One region of the Streptosporangium sp. NPDC006013 genome, then DNA from elsewhere that is predicted to be linked to it. Evidence: predicted binding sites of a transcription regulator. Region 1 holds the regulator's gene; the other holds the start of a gene.
What was found. The regulator HrcA, encoded in region 1, represses chaperone genes, less so after heat shock. The targets are predictions, from matches to a motif close to TTGGCACTCTCNNNNNGAGAGTGCCAA.
Positions count from the first base shown of each region.

Region 2: the regulator HrcA is predicted to act here: its motif matches at 3,809-3,835, upstream of groES (co-chaperone GroES).

Region 1 covers NZ_JBEXUE010000507.1:308-6,641, forward strand. Annotated here, with positions in the region: partial or broken gene ABZ260_RS43230 (glycosyl hydrolase) at 1-71, opposite strand, end outside; gene hemW (radical SAM family heme chaperone HemW) at 257-1,468, shown strand; gene ABZ260_RS43240 (DUF4870 domain-containing protein) at 1,482-2,162, opposite strand; gene ABZ260_RS43245 (DUF3097 domain-containing protein) at 2,187-3,002, opposite strand; gene ABZ260_RS43250 (hypothetical protein) at 3,061-3,801, opposite strand; gene hrcA (heat-inducible transcriptional repressor HrcA) at 3,985-4,998, shown strand; gene dnaJ (molecular chaperone DnaJ) at 5,013-6,152, shown strand; partial or broken gene ABZ260_RS43265 (RsmE family RNA methyltransferase) at 6,186-6,334, shown strand, end outside.
Region 2 covers NZ_JBEXUE010000011.1:18,696-28,094, reverse strand. Annotated here, with positions in the region: gene ABZ260_RS03365 (alkene reductase) at 1-336, opposite strand, end outside; gene ABZ260_RS03360 (MarR family transcriptional regulator) at 444-971, shown strand; gene ABZ260_RS03355 (hypothetical protein) at 1,064-2,323, opposite strand; gene ABZ260_RS03350 (class I SAM-dependent methyltransferase) at 2,516-3,682, opposite strand; gene groES (co-chaperone GroES) at 3,925-4,236, shown strand; gene groL (chaperonin GroEL) at 4,327-5,949, shown strand; gene ABZ260_RS03335 (sigma-70 family RNA polymerase sigma factor) at 6,223-6,861, shown strand; gene ABZ260_RS03330 (hypothetical protein) at 7,004-7,147, shown strand; gene ABZ260_RS03325 (DUF5319 family protein) at 7,203-7,580, opposite strand; gene guaB (IMP dehydrogenase) at 7,874-9,355, shown strand.

The DNA.
Region 1 (6,334 bases):
GCCGGTAAGGCCACCGCCGCGAGACCTGCGGCGAGGGCTGCCGCGATCATGTTCCGGAGGAGTCTCTGCACGGGCTTCTCCACTGCTCGGAATAGTAACTTATAGGAAACTTTCCTTTAAGTTTTCCCGGATCGTAGACCTGTGCGATCCGGCCGTCAACGGCCCGCGGTGGTTTGACCGGTGGACGGCCGGCGGCGGGCGTTCCACAGCCGGGGCGACGTCCCGGGCATCGCGTGGGGAGCGGCAGACTTGGGGCGTGCCATCCACACTTCCCGACGGGGATCCCGTACCCGCCTCGGGCGAACTCCCCGAGAGCGCGCTCGCCGGACTCGGCGAGCGGCCCTTCGGCTTCTACGTCCATGTGCCCTTCTGCGTGACCCGGTGCGGTTACTGCGATTTCAACACCTACACGGCCTCGGAACTCGGTCCCGGCGCCGCGCAGCGGGACTACGCGGACACCGCCGTCGACGAGGTGCGGCGGGCGCGGGCCAACCTCGGCGCCGCGCGCCTCCCGGTCGAGACCGTGTTCTTCGGCGGGGGCACCCCGACCCTGCTACCTGCCGGAGACCTGGTACGGATCCTGGGGGCGATCGAGGAGGAGTTCGGGCTCGCTCCCGGCGCCGAGGTGACCACCGAGGCCAACCCCGAGTCGGTGGATCCCGCCTACCTGGCGGAGCTTCGCGAGGGTGGGTTCAACCGGATGAGCTTCGGGATGCAGAGTGCCCGTGAGCACGTGCTCGCGGTGCTGGACCGTCGCCACACCCCCGGCCGCCCGGCGCAGGCCGTACGGGAGGCGAGGCAGGCGGGGTTCGAGCACGTCAACCTTGACCTGATCTACAGCACGCCGGGGGAGAGCGACGACGACTGGCGTGCTTCGCTGGCCGCGGCGATCGAGGCGGGGCCCGACCATGTCTCCGCATACTCGCTGATCGTCGAGGACGGGACGAGGCTGGCCGCCAGGATCAGGCGGGGCGAGCTCCCGATGCCCGACGACGACGTGGCCGCCGACCGTTACCTGATCGCCGACGCCATGCTGGCCGAGGCGGGGTTCGAGTGGTACGAGGTGTCCAACTGGGCGACCTCCGAGGCCGGGCGATGCCGGCACAACCTGCTCTACTGGACCGGCGGAGACTGGTGGGGCGTCGGTCCGGGGGCGCACAGCCACGTCGGCGGCACCCGCTGGTGGAACGTCAAGCACCCCGCCGCCTACGCCCGGCGACTGGCCGCGGGCACCTCGCCCGCCCAGGCGCGAGAGGTGCTGGAGCCCGGGGACAGGGCGGTGGAGCGGTTGATGCTGGAGCTGCGGCTCGCCCAGGGCTTCCCGCTCGGGGAGCTCGACCGCCCCCGGGTGGTCGCCCGCGCGCTGGCCGACGGCCTGCTGGAGACGGAGCCGTTCAAGGCGGGCCGGGCGGTGCTCACCCTGCGCGGCCGCCTGCTGGCCGACGCCCTGGTCCGCGACCTCACCTGAGTTCCGGCCCCGGTCAGCTGACGAAGCGGATGCTCATCGGATAGCGGTGGTTCTCCCCCCGGTTGGCCGCCACCGCGGCGATGACCATCATGATGATCGACCCGATCCAGACGAGGAACATCAGCACGAAGCCGATGAGCACGAACACCAGGACCATGCAGACGAAATAGGCGATCATCACCGTGAGCTGGAAGTTGAGGGCCTCGGCGGCCTGGTCCCGCACGTAGGGTGACTCGTCCTTCTTGGCGAGGTAGAGCACCAGCGGGCCGACGAAGCTGGTCAGCAGGCCCAGCAGGTGGGCGAGCATCGCCATGGTGGTGTCGTCACTGCCGGGCCGCGGGCCGTAGGTCCCCGGCGGCGCCTGGTAGCCGTAACCCACCGGCCGGCCGTACCCGCCGTGCTGGGCGTATCCATCCTGGTAGCCGTAACCGCTCGGGTCGTACGGGGAGGAGGGGTAGCCCTGGCCCGGTTGTCCGTAGCCCTGGCCCGGTTGTCCGTAGCCCTGGCCCGGTTGTCCGTAGCCCTGGCCCGGCGGCGGGGCGCTCTGGCCGGGCATGGTGTGTCCGGGCGTCGTATGGCCCGGCGTCGTGTGGCCCGGCATGGTGTGGCCCGGCATGGTGTGTCCGGGCGGAGGATCGCCGATGCGCCGCTTCGTCCGGTCCTCGCCCGGTGAATTCCCAGGGTTCTCGCTCATGGCCCCTCCTGATGGGTCGACGGCCTAGCCATCCTCGCCGGGAACCGTGACGAAGTCGATCAGCTCTTCGACCGGACCGAGCAGCTCGGGCTCCAGATCGGCATATGTCGTAACCGATCCGAGGATGCGGCGCCACGCGTCGCCGGGTTCCGTCTTCCAGCCCAGCGCGGCGATGACGCCCTCCTTCCAGGGCACGCCGCGCGGCACCGACGGCCAGGAGGAGATCTTGAGTGTGTGCGGCTTGACCGCCTGCCAGACGTCCACGAACGGGTGCCCGACGATCAGCACGTGCGGGGAGGAGACCCGCGCGGCGATCCGGCTCTCCTTGGAACCGGGGACCAGGTGGTCGACGAGCACACCCAGGCGGCGGCCAGGGCCCGGCCGGAACTCCTCGACGATGGCGGGCAGGTGATCGACCCCCTCCAGATACTCCACGACCACACCCTCGACCCTCAGGTCGTGGCCCCAGACCTTCTCCACGAGTGCGGCGTCGTGCACGCCCTCCACGTATATCCGGCTCTCCCTGGCCACCTGGGCCCGCAGGCCCTCCACCGCGATGGAGCCCGACGCGCTCCGCCTGGGGCCACGTGGCGCGGCGGCCGGGCGCACGAGCGTCACCGCCTTGCCCTCCAGGAGGAACGCGGCAGGCTCCAGTGGGAAGACCCGCCGGCGGCCGAAGCGGTCCTCCAGGGTGACGGCCTCCTTGTCGCAGGCCACCACGGCGCCGCAGAAGCCGCCGTCGGCGTCCTCGACGACCAGATCGAGTTCGGCGGGAACCTGGGGAATCCCCCCTCTGCGGGGGCGCCGCCAGTCTCCCGCCAGAACGTCACGCTCGTACATCACCGACCGCCCACCGTCTCTCGCAAAGGATCACGTGGGACGCTAGCAAACGCCACGGTCACCTGCCGTAGGGTCCCGGCGCTCCCCACTGCCCCGCCGACGCGGCGGCCCTGCGCTTGCGGACGTTGCTCCGCTTCACCAGTACGACGATCGTCACGATGATGGCCAGCAGGATCCCGATGCCGGGCACCGCGAACAGGGCGATCACCCCGCCGACCAGTGATCCGGCGGAGAGTTCCCGGCCCACGCCGAACGTGGTGCCCTCCACGGGGTCGGCGGTACAGGTGACCTGGTAGTCGCCTGCCTGCTCCACGCCGATCTGCAGGCCCATCTCCCAGACGACGCCGTCGGAGCCCGCCACGGTCTGCTGGACGAGCGGCTTCTGCAGGCTGGGCGTGCCGGTGCCGCCGGTCAGCGTGCACTCGAAATTGGTGGGTCCACTGGTGGAGACATAAATGGCGGGCTTGTCGGCCGGGTCGAGCGTGACCGTCGTGTTTTCGCCGGGGGCGAACGTCTTCGTCGGCGCCGCGCTGGTGACCGCGCCCAGCACGCCACCGGCGAAGCCGCCGATGCCGACGATGATGCAGACCAGGGCGAGCAGCCATACCCCGACGATCCACCCGATACCGGGCTTGATCTTCCCGGTGGGGGGCGGGCTCTGCGGGGCGCCGTAGCCGGGAGGTGCGTAACCGTAGGAGGGGCCGTTCTGGTGGGGCTGCTGGCCATACGGCTGCTGGGGGGAGCCGTAACCGGGGCCGCGGGAGGCGTCGCCCGGAAAAGAACCAAAATCATTGGACATGTACGAATTGTGACGGGAACCGGTTGAAGCGCGATAGCAGTTGACTTGCCAATGGCTTGGCGTCATCATCCGCACCTCTTGCTTATCGCGCCTTCCGCACGGGGGCCGTACACTTGGCACTCGGGAACACAGAGTGCCAGACCTCGTGTTTCCCATCTGAACGCAGGCAGGGAGGTGACCACGTTGGTCGACGACCGGAAGCTCGCCGTGCTTCGCGCCATCGTCGAGGACTACGTGTCCACCAATGAGCCGGTGGGTTCCAAGGCTCTCGCGGATCGGCACAGTCTGGGGGTGTCCCCGGCGACGATCCGTAACGACATGGCGGTGCTGGAGGAGCAGGGCTACATCGCCCAGCCCCACACCAGCGCCGGCCGGGTGCCCACGGACAAGGGCTACCGGCTCTTCGTTGACCGGCTCTCGCAGGTGAAACCCCTGTCGAGCGCGGAGCGCAAGGCCATCGAGAGCTTTCTTGCGGGTGCGGTGGACATCGACGACGTCGTCATGCGAACGGTGCGGCTGCTTGCCCAGCTCACCCGGCAGGTCGCCGTGGTGCAGTACCCGACGCTGACCAACTCGACGGTCCGGCACGTCGAGCTGGTGCCGCTGAGCGAGCGCCGGCTGATGTTCGTGCTCATCACCAACACCGGCCGGGTGGAGCAGCGCGTGGTCGAGCTGCCCGACGTCGTGGACGAGCAGCGGGTGGCCCATCTGCGAGCGGTCCTCAACACCTCCCTCGACGGCTGCGGGCTCACCGGCGTTCCCGACAAGGTCGCCGACCTGCCGGAGCGGCTGCCCGCCGAGGACCGGCCGCTCGCGGCCACGATCCTGTCCGTGCTGCTGGAGTCCCTGGTGGACAGGCACGATGAAAAGATCGTTTTTGCCGGTGCCGCCAACCTCGCGGGAGCCGACTTCACGGTCGGGCTCCGCGATGTGCTGGAGGCGCTGGAAGAGCAGGTCGTGCTCATGCGACTGCTCGGTGAGACCTCCGACCTGTCGGCGCTGACCGTGCGGATCGGCTCGGAGAACCCCTACACCGGACTCCAGGGCACGTCGATCGTCGCCGCCGGATACGGTTCTGGGGACAAGCAACTGGCCCGGCTAGGTGTGCTGGGCCCAACGCGGATGGACTATCCGGTCACGATGGGCGCGGTGCGCGCGGTGGCACGCTACGTCAGCCAGATCCTGGCTGCATCATAAGAGGTCAACGAAAAGTGGCTAAGAGCGACTACTACGGCACCCTCGGGGTGCGCCGTGACGCCAGTGCGGAAGAGATCAAGAAGGCGTACCGACGTCTGGCGCGCGAACTGCATCCTGACGTCAACCCCGACCCCGAGACTCAGGAGCGCTTCAAGGAGATCACCCAGGCCTACGAGGTCCTGTCCGACTCCAGCAAGCGGCAGATGTACGACATGGGGGCCGACCCGTTCGCCTCGGGCGGTGCGGGGGCCGGAGGCTTCGGTGCCGGTTTCCCGTTCAGCGACATCATGGACGCCTTCTTCGGCGCGGCCGGTGGCGGCGGCGGTCGCGGCCCCCGCTCGCGTGCCCGTCGCGGACGCAACGCCACCATCCGGGTCGAGCTCGACCTGCGCGAGTCGGGCTTCGGCACGACCCGTGAGCTGGTCGTCGACACCGCGGTGGTCTGCGAGGTCTGCACGGGTTCGGGCGCCGCCGCAGGCACCCACCCCGACACCTGTGACATGTGTCATGGCCGGGGCGAGGTCTCCCAGGTCACCCGCTCCTTCCTCGGCCAGGTCATGACCTCACGGCCCTGTCCCCAGTGCGGCGGCTTCGGGTCGATCATCCGCCACCCCTGCCAGGAGTGCTCCGGCGACGGCCGGGTCCGTACCCGGCGGACCATCAAGGTCCGTATCCCGGCAGGGGTGGAGGACGGCACCCACATCCAGCTCGCCGGAGAGGGTGAGATCGGCCCAGGTGGCGGCCCGCCCGGCGACCTGTTCCTGGAGATCGTCGAGCGCCCCCACGAGATCTTCGAGCGGCGCGGCGACGACCTGCACTGCACGGTGCAGATCCCGATGACCGCGGCCGCGCTCGGCACCATCCTGACCATGGAGACACTCGACGGAGCCGAGGAGCTGGACATCCGTCCCGGTACGCAGTCGGGGCAGACGATCCCGCTCTACGGCCGCGGTGTGCAGCGCCTGAACGAGACCGGCCGTGGCGATCTGCTGATCCACGTGAACGTGGAGACCCCCTCCCGTCTCGATACGGCACAGGAGGAGCTGCTGAGGGAGCTCGCCAAGCTCCGCGGCGAGGAGCGCCCGCCCGGCAAGTTCGCCCCCGGGCAGCAGAGTTTCTTCTCCCGGCTGCGGGACGCCTTCAATGGCCGCTGACCCGGACCGCTCCCGCTCACGCCCCGACGGCTCATGACCGTTCCGGTCTTCCTGGCCGAACCCGCCGACCTGGCCAGGCCGGAGTTCGTCTTCGGCGGCCCCGAAGGGCGCCACGCGGCGGCCGTACGGCGGCTGCGGGCCGGGGAGCGGCTTGACCTGACGGACGGGGCGGGCTCGGTCGC
Region 2 (9,399 bases), on a different contig from region 1:
CAGCGCGCCGGTGTTGTCGGGGTGGCCGATCCGGCCGGAGTGCATGATCTGGGCGAAGATCCTGCCGCCCGCCGCGTGGACGGCGTCGGTGACCTCCCGCCATCCCGCCACCTGCTCGTCGGTGTGCAGGCCCGGGGTGTTCATGTACCCCTTTCCGGCCTGGCTGGGTTGCACCCCCTCAGTGATGATCAGGCCCGCGGAGGCTCGCTGGGCGTAGTAGAGGGCGGTCAGCGACGAGGGGATCCCGTCGACGTAGGACCGCGAGCGGGTCATGGGTGCCATGACCAGGCGGTTGGGCAGCTGGAGGCCGGCCAGCGTGAACGGTGAGAACGGCATGACGATTCCCTTCTTGGCTGGCCAACTTGGCTAGCCAATAAGCAGTTCTACAACTTGGTCGGCCAACATGCAAGCGGTAGTCTCGGAGGGGACGGAAGGACCTGAACATGGCGGAGCCGCTGTTCGACGAGGGGTGCGAGGCGACCAAGGGGTGCGGCGAGTACGACGCCGACCTCAACTGCCTGATGGCCTACGCCGCCCGAGGTCACCGGGTCCTGCTCGCCAGCCTTCTCGGGGAGATCGACCTCTACCCGGGCCAGGAGCGCGTGCTGGGGGCCCTGTGGGACAACGGCCCCCAGTCGCAGAACGCGCTGGCCAGGATCGTCGGCATCGACGTGTCCACCATGACCAAGACCCTGCAGCGTCTGGAGCGCAGCGGCTTCGTCAGCCGCAGGCCCGACCTGGCCAATCGGCGGATCAGCATCGTCGAGATCACGCCCAGGGGGCACGCGCTCCGCCCCGAGGTGGACCGGGTCCTCACCGAGATGCACCACCGGATGACCCGGGGGCTGACGGAGGAGCAGACGGAGGAGCTGACGTCCCTGCTCGGCGTGGTCAGGGGCAACCTGTGCCGCGAGGCGGGGGCGCGGGACCCGGCCGGGGACCAGGCCCTCGACGCCGCTCGGACCGGCTGACGGCGCCGGTACGGGATCGGCAGGGAGCGGACCCGGACCGGTCAGGGCGTGTGGGAGTCCCGCGCACGGGCCCCTGCCTGGGAGGGCTCCGGTCAGTCCCTGGTGGGGCGGAGCAGTGCCTCGGCCAGGGCCAGCATGGTCTCCTCCAGGGCGCCCAGCCGGCGGGTGAGGTCCGCGTGCGCGGGCTCCACGGTCTCGCTCAGGGCGTCGGAGAGCTGGTCGCGGTCGGGCTGGGCGCGGAGCATCTCGGTCAGCGGTGCCAGCGCGGCCTCGGCCCGGATGACGCGCTCGTCCAGGGAGTCGAAGCGCTCGCGCTGCTCGTCGGTCTGGGCGCCGATGAGCGCGCTGACGCCGATACCGACGCCGAGGACGGAGGGCAGCGCCTCAAGGCGTTCGTCCAGGCTCTCCAGGCGCTCGCCGGACTTCTCCGCCCGGCCGTCCAGGGTGGACAGGCGGGAGTCGATGACGTCCATCCGGCCGGTGAGGCGGCCCTCGATGTCGTCGAGGCGCTCGTCGAGGGTGTCGAAACGGCCACCCGCCGCCATGCGATGGCCGTTCAGCCGGTCGACGCGGCTCTCCACGGCGGCGGCGCGCTCGTCGATCCTGGGCACCACCAGATCGACCCCGGCCCCCACCCGCTCGACCCTGCCGTTGACCTGTTCGACGGCGGCGAGCACCCGGTCGGCGGCCGTGCCGACCGCCTGCTGGACGCTCGCGGACAGGCCGAGCATCCCCGCCTCGATGCGCCCGGCGCGCTGGGAGAGGTCGGCCAGCGCCCTGTCCAGGCGGCCGAACCGGTGCGCCGCGATGCCCATGTCGGCCTGGAGCCGGCCGAGGTGCTCGGCCAGCTGCCGCACCTGCTCGTCGATGCCCTGGGTGCCGTCGGAGATCGCCCGGAGGCGGGTGAGCGCCTCGTCCACGCTCTCGCCGACGGTGCCGAGATCGGTCCACAGGCTCGGCAGCTCGCCGAGGGGGGTGACCCGGTCGCGGACGGCGTCGACCCGCCTGCCGAAGGACTCGACCCGCTCGCCGACGGCGTCGACGTGGTCGCGGACCGCCTCGACGTGCTGGGCCAGGCCCTCGGCCCAGGAGGGCGGGCGGGCGGCGATGTCGTCCAGGCGCCCGTTGACGGACTCGAGCGTGCCGTTCAGCCCGCCGATCTCGCGCTCCCTGACCTCGCGCAGCAGCCACTCCATGCCCTCCAGGCGCTGCCGGATCTCGTCGAGCACGGCGCCCTGGGTCCGCTGCTCGTAGACGTGGTCCTGGGCCGCCCGGGCGAGGAGCTCACGCATCCGGTCGGAGATGGCGGTCTGGCTGCCCGCCTGGAGCAGGGCGTGGTCAGAGTGATCCACCGAGAGCTCCTTCGCTCGCCGACGCTCAGCCGCGCGGTTGGATTGGGTCGGTTCTGCCGATGAACGGGATGAAATCGGAGGCGAGAGAGAACTCCCGCTCGGCAACCTTAGCCTCTGGATCAAGGTTTTCCAGGGGTGAGGTTAAAAGACAGGAATTGTCGGCTTGCTGGAATAATCGACCATTTTGGCTGGTCAGCTGGGGCTGCATATGAAAGCAAATGGCCTGTCACCTATTCGGGTGAGAATGACCGTCGCGGATTCACCTCCGGGCAGCCGGAGGTCTTTCCTGAGGCGGTCGACATCCACCGCGGAGCCACGTTTCTTGATCGTCACATTGCCGGCCCCGCGCTCGCGGAGCGCCGCCCGCAGCCGCTTGAGCGAGAACGGCAGCGTCTCGTGGACCTCGTACCGCGACGCCCACGGCGTCGGCGCCGCGACGTCGCCGGTGATGTAGGCGATCTGCGGGTCGAGCAGGCGCCCGCCGACCGACGCGGCGATCTCGGCGACCAGGTGGGCGCGGATCGCCGCGCCGTCAGGCTCGTAGATGTAGCGGCCCGCCGGGCCGGTGCCGGGATCGCCGAGGGTGGGGTCGGGGGTCATCGTGACGCCCGACGGCAGGATCGTGGCCCTGCGTGCCGTCTCGCCCGCCAGCGTGCCGCACCAGATCACGGCCTCCTTGACATCGCCCCGGTAGGAGACCCATTCGGCCTCCGCCCCGGCGGGGACGAACTCGTACGGGATCCCGGGGGCGACCTTCAGGCAGGCGGCCCCGGCCCTGGCCACCATCTCCAGTACGGCGGGCCAGGCGGGCGAGTAGGCCATCGGGTCGAAGGTCCTGCCCCGCGCGGTACGGCGCGCGGGGTCGGCGAACAGGACGTCGAAGGCGGCCGGGTCCAGGGTGGAGGCGTCGGCGGCGCGGACCGAGACCCGGTCGCCGAAGCCCAGGGCGGTGGCGTTGGCCGCCGCGATCGCGGCGGTGAGCGGATCGGCGTCGACCGCCTCGACGACGCATCCGGCCCTGGCCAGGGCGAGGAGGTCTCCGCCGATACCGCAGCAGACGTCGGCGACCCGGGAACCCGCGGGGACGCGCCGCGCCCGGTGGTCGGCCACCTCGCGGCGGGTGGCCTGCTCCAGGCCGGGCCGGGTGAAGTACATGAGATCGGCGTCGGCGCCGAACTTCTCCCTCGCGCGCAGCCTGAGTCCGGCCTGGGTGAGCGCCACCGAGGTCAGGTCCGCGTCGTAGATCTTTCTTAACCTTGTCACCGCCGCCACCGGGTCGTCGCCGATGGCCTCGGCCGCCGCGCCCAGCGCCTCCTGGCCGCGCGGGGTCAGGAGTTCGCGGAATGCGTCGAGATTCACACCACCCGACGCTACCGCCTTCACCGCGGGGCTTCGCGAGGGGCTTCCACCTGGTTTGACGTTCGCCCGAAGCGCAGACGGGCGCTCCGTGTTGACTGTCAAGCCCTCCTTGCATACTGTTCCGTATTGGCACTCTCCCGGTGAGAGTGCCAAATACATGCGACGAGGCAGGTCTGACACCCGCGACGGCAGACCGCTGGTCGCCTCTTCTAGATCATTCAAATCTGAAGGGGAGGTCCGACGTGACGACCGCCACCAAGGTTCCCGTTAAGCCGCTTGGCGACCGCATTGTGGTCCAGCCGCTTGAGGCCGAGCAGACCACCGCTTCCGGTCTGGTCATCCCGGACACCGCCAAGGAGAAGCCGCAGGAGGGCAAGGTCCTCGCGGTGGGTCCGGGCAACTGGGACGACGAGGGCGAGAAGCGGATTCCGCTCGACGTCAAGGAGGGCGACGTGGTCCTCTACAGCAAGTACGGCGGCACCGAGGTGAAGTACAACGGCGAGGAGTACCTCGTGCTCTCCGCCCGTGACGTGCTCGCCATCATCGAGAAGTAGTTCTCGCTTCACAAAGATGACGTATCGAGCCCCGGGTCGCGAGAGCGCCCGGGGCTTTGATGCGCCGACGTACTTATAGAGAGGACTGTCATGCCGAAGATCCTGTCGTTCGAGGAGGACGCGCGCCGAGCTCTCGAGCGCGGCGTGAACGCTCTCGCGGACGCGGTCAAGGTGACGCTGGGCCCGCGTGGCCGCAATGTCGTCATCGACAAGAAGTTCGGTGCGCCGACCATCACCAACGACGGTGTCACCATCGCCCGCGAGGTCGAGCTTGAGGCGCCGTACGAGAACCTTGGCGCGCAGCTGGCCAAGGAAGTGGCGACCAAGACCAACGACGTCGCCGGTGACGGCACCACCACCGCGACCGTTCTGGCCCAGGCCATGGTCCGCGAGGGCCTGCGCAACGTGGCCGCCGGTGCCCAGCCGCTCTCCCTCAAGCGCGGCATCGACATCGCGGCCAAGACCGTCAGCGACAGGCTGATCGAGTCGGCCCGCCCGGTCGAGGACAAGAAGGAGATCGCGAATGTGGCGACGATCTCCGCGCAGGACGCCAAGATCGGCGAGCTGATCGCCGAGGCGTTCGACAAGGTGGGCAAGGACGGTGTCATCACCGTCGAAGAGTCCAACAGCATGGGCCTGGAGCTCGAGTTCACCGAGGGTCTCCAGTTCGACAAGGGCTACCTGTCGCCCTACATGGTGACCGACCAGGAGCGCATGGAGGCGGTCCTGGAGGACCCCTACATCCTGATCACCCAGAACAAGATCTCCTCTGTCGCCGACTTCCTGCCGCTGCTCGAGAAGATCGCGCAGACGAAGAAGGCCCTGCTGGTCATCGCCGAGGACGTCGAGGGCGAGGCCCTCGCGGTTCTCGTCACGAACAAGATCCGTGGCACCTTCACCTCCGTCGCCGTCAAGGCGCCGGGCTTCGGTGACCGCCGCAAGGCCATGCTGCAGGACATCGCCATCCTCACCGGTGGCCAGGTGGTCAGCGAGGAGATCGGCCTCAAGCTGGAGCACGTCGGCCTGGAGGTGCTGGGCACCGCCCGGCGCGTCGTCATCACCAAGGACTCCACCACCGTCGTCGACGGTGCCGGCGAGGCCTCGGCGATCGCCGACCGGGTCAAGGAGATCAAGCTCGCCATCGAGCAGTCCGACTCCGACTGGGACCGTGAGAAGCTCCAGGAGCGTCTCGCCAAGCTCTCCGGCGGCGTCTGCGTGCTGAAGGTCGGCGCGGCCACCGAGGTGGAGCTGAAGGAGAAGAAGCACCGCCTGGAGGACGCCATCTCGGCGACCCGCGCGGCGATCGAGGAGGGCATCGTCTCCGGCGGTGGCTCCGCGCTCGTGCACGTCTCCAAGGTCCTCGACGACCTGGGCCTGACCGGCGACGAGGCGACCGGTGTCGCCATCGTCCGCAAGGCGCTCGTCGAGCCGGCCCGCTGGATCGCGGAGAACGCCGGCCTCGAAGGCTACGTGGTGACCTTCAAGGTCGCCGACCTGCCCATCGGCCACGGCCTCAACGCCGCCACCGGCGAGTACGGCGACCTGATCGCCCAGGGTGTCATCGACCCGGTCAAGGTCACCCGCTCGGCCGTCCAGAACGCGGCCTCCATCGCCGGCATGCTGCTGACGACCGAGGCGCTCGTGGTGGACAAGCCCGAGGAGGAGGCTCCGGCCGCCGCCGGTCAGGGCCACGGCCACGGCCACGGTCACTGATCTCACCGGTTCCGAACGGCTCGCGTCTCCCCGGAGGCGCGAGCCGTTCGCGTTTTGCGGTAAACCAAATGTGCCCGCACCGCGTCATGGCGCGTCACTCGTAAGGGCAAACGCGGTTCCTCCGAATAGTCGATGTATTTGGCAATCGAATGAAATATTTGCACATAGCGTAGTCGTCGTGGTCACCGTGTGATTACGCACCGTTATCGCCGCCTCAATGTGACCAATCCGTAGCCGTTTGCCATGACGACAGGCACTATCAGGGCGGGCATCATGCCTAACGTGACCGAGGGATGCGTCGCCGACGCCAAAAATGGGGTGAGGCTTGCGACGAGGTCCGAAGGGGGCGTCCATAGGGACGATCTCAAGGATCTGACGAGCCTCGCCGTTCAGGGGGATCGCACCGCGATCGAATCTCTGATCGCGCAACTGCGGCCGATGGTCGTCCGTTATTGCCGTGGTCGTCTGGGCCGGGTTTCCGGTCAGTATCACATCGCGGACGACGTGGCCCAGGAAGTATGTATCGCGGTGCTGTCCGCGCTGCCCCGTTACCGTGACATGGGGCGCCCGTTCGCGTCCTTCGTCTTCGGCATCGCGTCGCACAAGGTGGCCGACGCGCTGCGCAGCTCCGTGCGGTCCGCCGTGCCCACCCAGGACCTTCCTGACGGGCCCGACGAGGGGCCGGGGCCCGAGGAGACCGTGGTGCGCTACATCGAGGCCGAACACGCACGCCGGCTGCTGTCGAGGCTGCCGGACAACCAGCGCGAGCTTCTCATGCTCCGAGTGGTGTCGGGCCTTTCCGCCGAGGAGACCGGTAATGTACTCGGCATGTCACCAGGTGCGGTCCGGGTCGCCCAGCACAGGGCGCTGGCCCGGCTACGAGCGATGGCGGAGCTGGAGTCGATAGCTTGACCGCCGAGCTGTCGAGCAGGGGCCGCGAGCGAAAGCCCGAACCGCGGGACGGGGCTCGCGACGACCCGGAGCGAGAACGATCATGACAACGGTTCACCCGCGACGTCCGGCTCGAAGATACGGGCCGGACGAGGATCCGGCCGTGGCCGAGACCGACGCCCTGGTGGAGGCGCTCTCGCGCAGGACGCCCGTCTCCACGTCGGACGCCGCGGTCGCCCTGCTGGCCGCCTTGATCGACGACGTGGATCAGCGGTGTTCCTCGGCGTCGATCACGCAGTCCGGCTGATCCCGGGGGTGTTCACGGCTCACGGCGGGCGGACCGGGGAAACCGGCGACGTGGATCAGTGGTGTTCCTCGGTGTCGATCACACCGTCCACGTAGCCTCGGGCGTACTCCCAGCTCACATAGTCGGTGGGGTTGGGCTGGTAGGCGGGCTCGTGCACCTGGGGCTGGCCGTTTTCGATCATCTGGCGCAGGTTGCCGCGCAGCAACTCCCAGTCGAAGTAGTGCTGCTCCCCGCATTCGGGACAGTCGAGCACCAGGCCGAGCACGCCCTGGGGCTCCAGCAGTGAGCGGAAAACCTCCACGTCGGCGAGGTCGGTCATGGCCTCGTCGCGCTCGTCCGTGGTCAACGGCTCGGGATCGTCGGGATCGCCCAGCGCCGCCGCCGGGTCGTCGGGGTCATCCGCGAACGGGTCGCGAGGGACATCGTCGAGCACGATCCCACCTTATGGCCTGGATGTGATAAACAGACCCCGAACCGGCACGAGTATGACGGTCCGGGGCGGTACGGGCAGGCGACCGCGGTGGCCGGGAGATCCTGGAAGCGGGAACCTGAAGATCTCCGGCCCGTACCGGAAACCCGGCTGCCTACCAGTATGCGACTCCGGTGGGAGATCCGGGCCTCCGGCTTTTCCCCCGGGTCCACCAGGTTTGGCGCCAGACTCTAAACTGTGACCCGGGGGTCGGCGCCTTTCCCCTTCATGAGAGCGCCGTGGCAGGAGGGTTGCAGATGGCCAAGTTCACCGATCGGGGGCTCACGTTCGACGACGTGCTGCTGGTGCCCGCGTATTCGGACCTGCAACCCGGGGAGGCCGAGACCACCACGCGGTTGTCGCGGGGCATCACCCTGCGGATCCCGCTGATCTCCGCGGCGATGGACACGGTGACCGAGGCCCGCATGGCGGTGGCGATGGCGCGCCAGGGCGGCATCGGCGTGCTGCACCGCAACCTGTCGATCGAGGACCAGGCCCAGCAGGCCGACCTCGTCAAGCGCTCCGAGGCCGGGATGGTCACCAACCCGGTCACCTGCTCTCCCGACGAGACGCTCGCCGACGTCGAGCGACTCTGCGCCACCTACCGGATCTCCGGCGTGCCGGTGACCGACGCGAGCGGCGTGCTCGTCGGCATCGTCACCAACCGTGACATGCGCTTCGAGAGCGACCACAGCCGTCCGGTGCGCGAGGTCATGACCCCGATGCCGCTGGTCACCGCGCCGGTCGGGGTCTCCACCGACGACGCGTTCGACCTGCTCAGGAAGAACAAGATCGAGAAGCTCCCGCTGGTCGACGCCGGGGGGCGGCTGCGCGGGCTCATCACCGTCAAGGACTTCACCAAGAGCGAGAAGTACCCGTTCTCGACCAAGGACGCCAACGGCCGGCTCGTCGTGGGGGCGGCCGTCGGCGTCGGCGGTGACGCGGAGAAGCGGGCGAGCGCGCTGATCGAGGCCGGGGTCGACGTGATCGTGGTGGACGTCGCGCACGGCCACTCCAAGGGCCTCGCCGACATGATCGCCAAGATCAAGGCCAACAGCAAGGTCGATGTGATCGGCGGCAACATCGCCACCCGTGCGGGCGCCCAGATGCTGGTCGACGCGGGGGTCGACGCGGTCAAGGTCGGTGTCGGGCCCGGCTCCATCTGCACCACCCGGGTGGTCGCCGGCGTCGGTGCCCCGCAGGTGACGGCCATCCACGAGGCGTCCCTCGCCGCGGGCCCGGCCGGGGTTCCGGTGATCGGCGACGGCGGCCTGCAGTATTCGGGTGACATCGTCAAGGCCATCGCGGCCGGGGCCGACTCGGTCATGCTCGGATCGCTCCTGGCGGGCTGCGAGGAGTCCCCGGGTGAATTGATCTTCATCAACGGCAAGCAGTTCAAGTCGTACCGGGGGATGGGCTCGCTCGGCGCGGTCCGCAACCGTGAGCGCGGCGGCGCCTCGTTCAGCAAGGACCGCTACGCCCAGGCCGATGTCGGCACCGAGGACAAGTTCATCCCCGAGGGCATCGAGGGACAGGTCCCCTACCGCGGCCCGGTCGCCGCGGTGGCCCACCAGCTCGTCGGCGGCCTGCGCCAGGGCATGTGGTACTCCGGATGCCGCACGATCCCCGAGATGCACGTACGGTGCGAGCTGATGCCGATCACGTCGGCGGGCCTCAAGGAGAGCCACCCGCACGACATCCAGATGACGGTCGAGGCCCCCAACTACCACGGTCGCTAGAGCGGCGCGTACCGCGCACGCGTGAAAACGTGGCGTGCGCCATG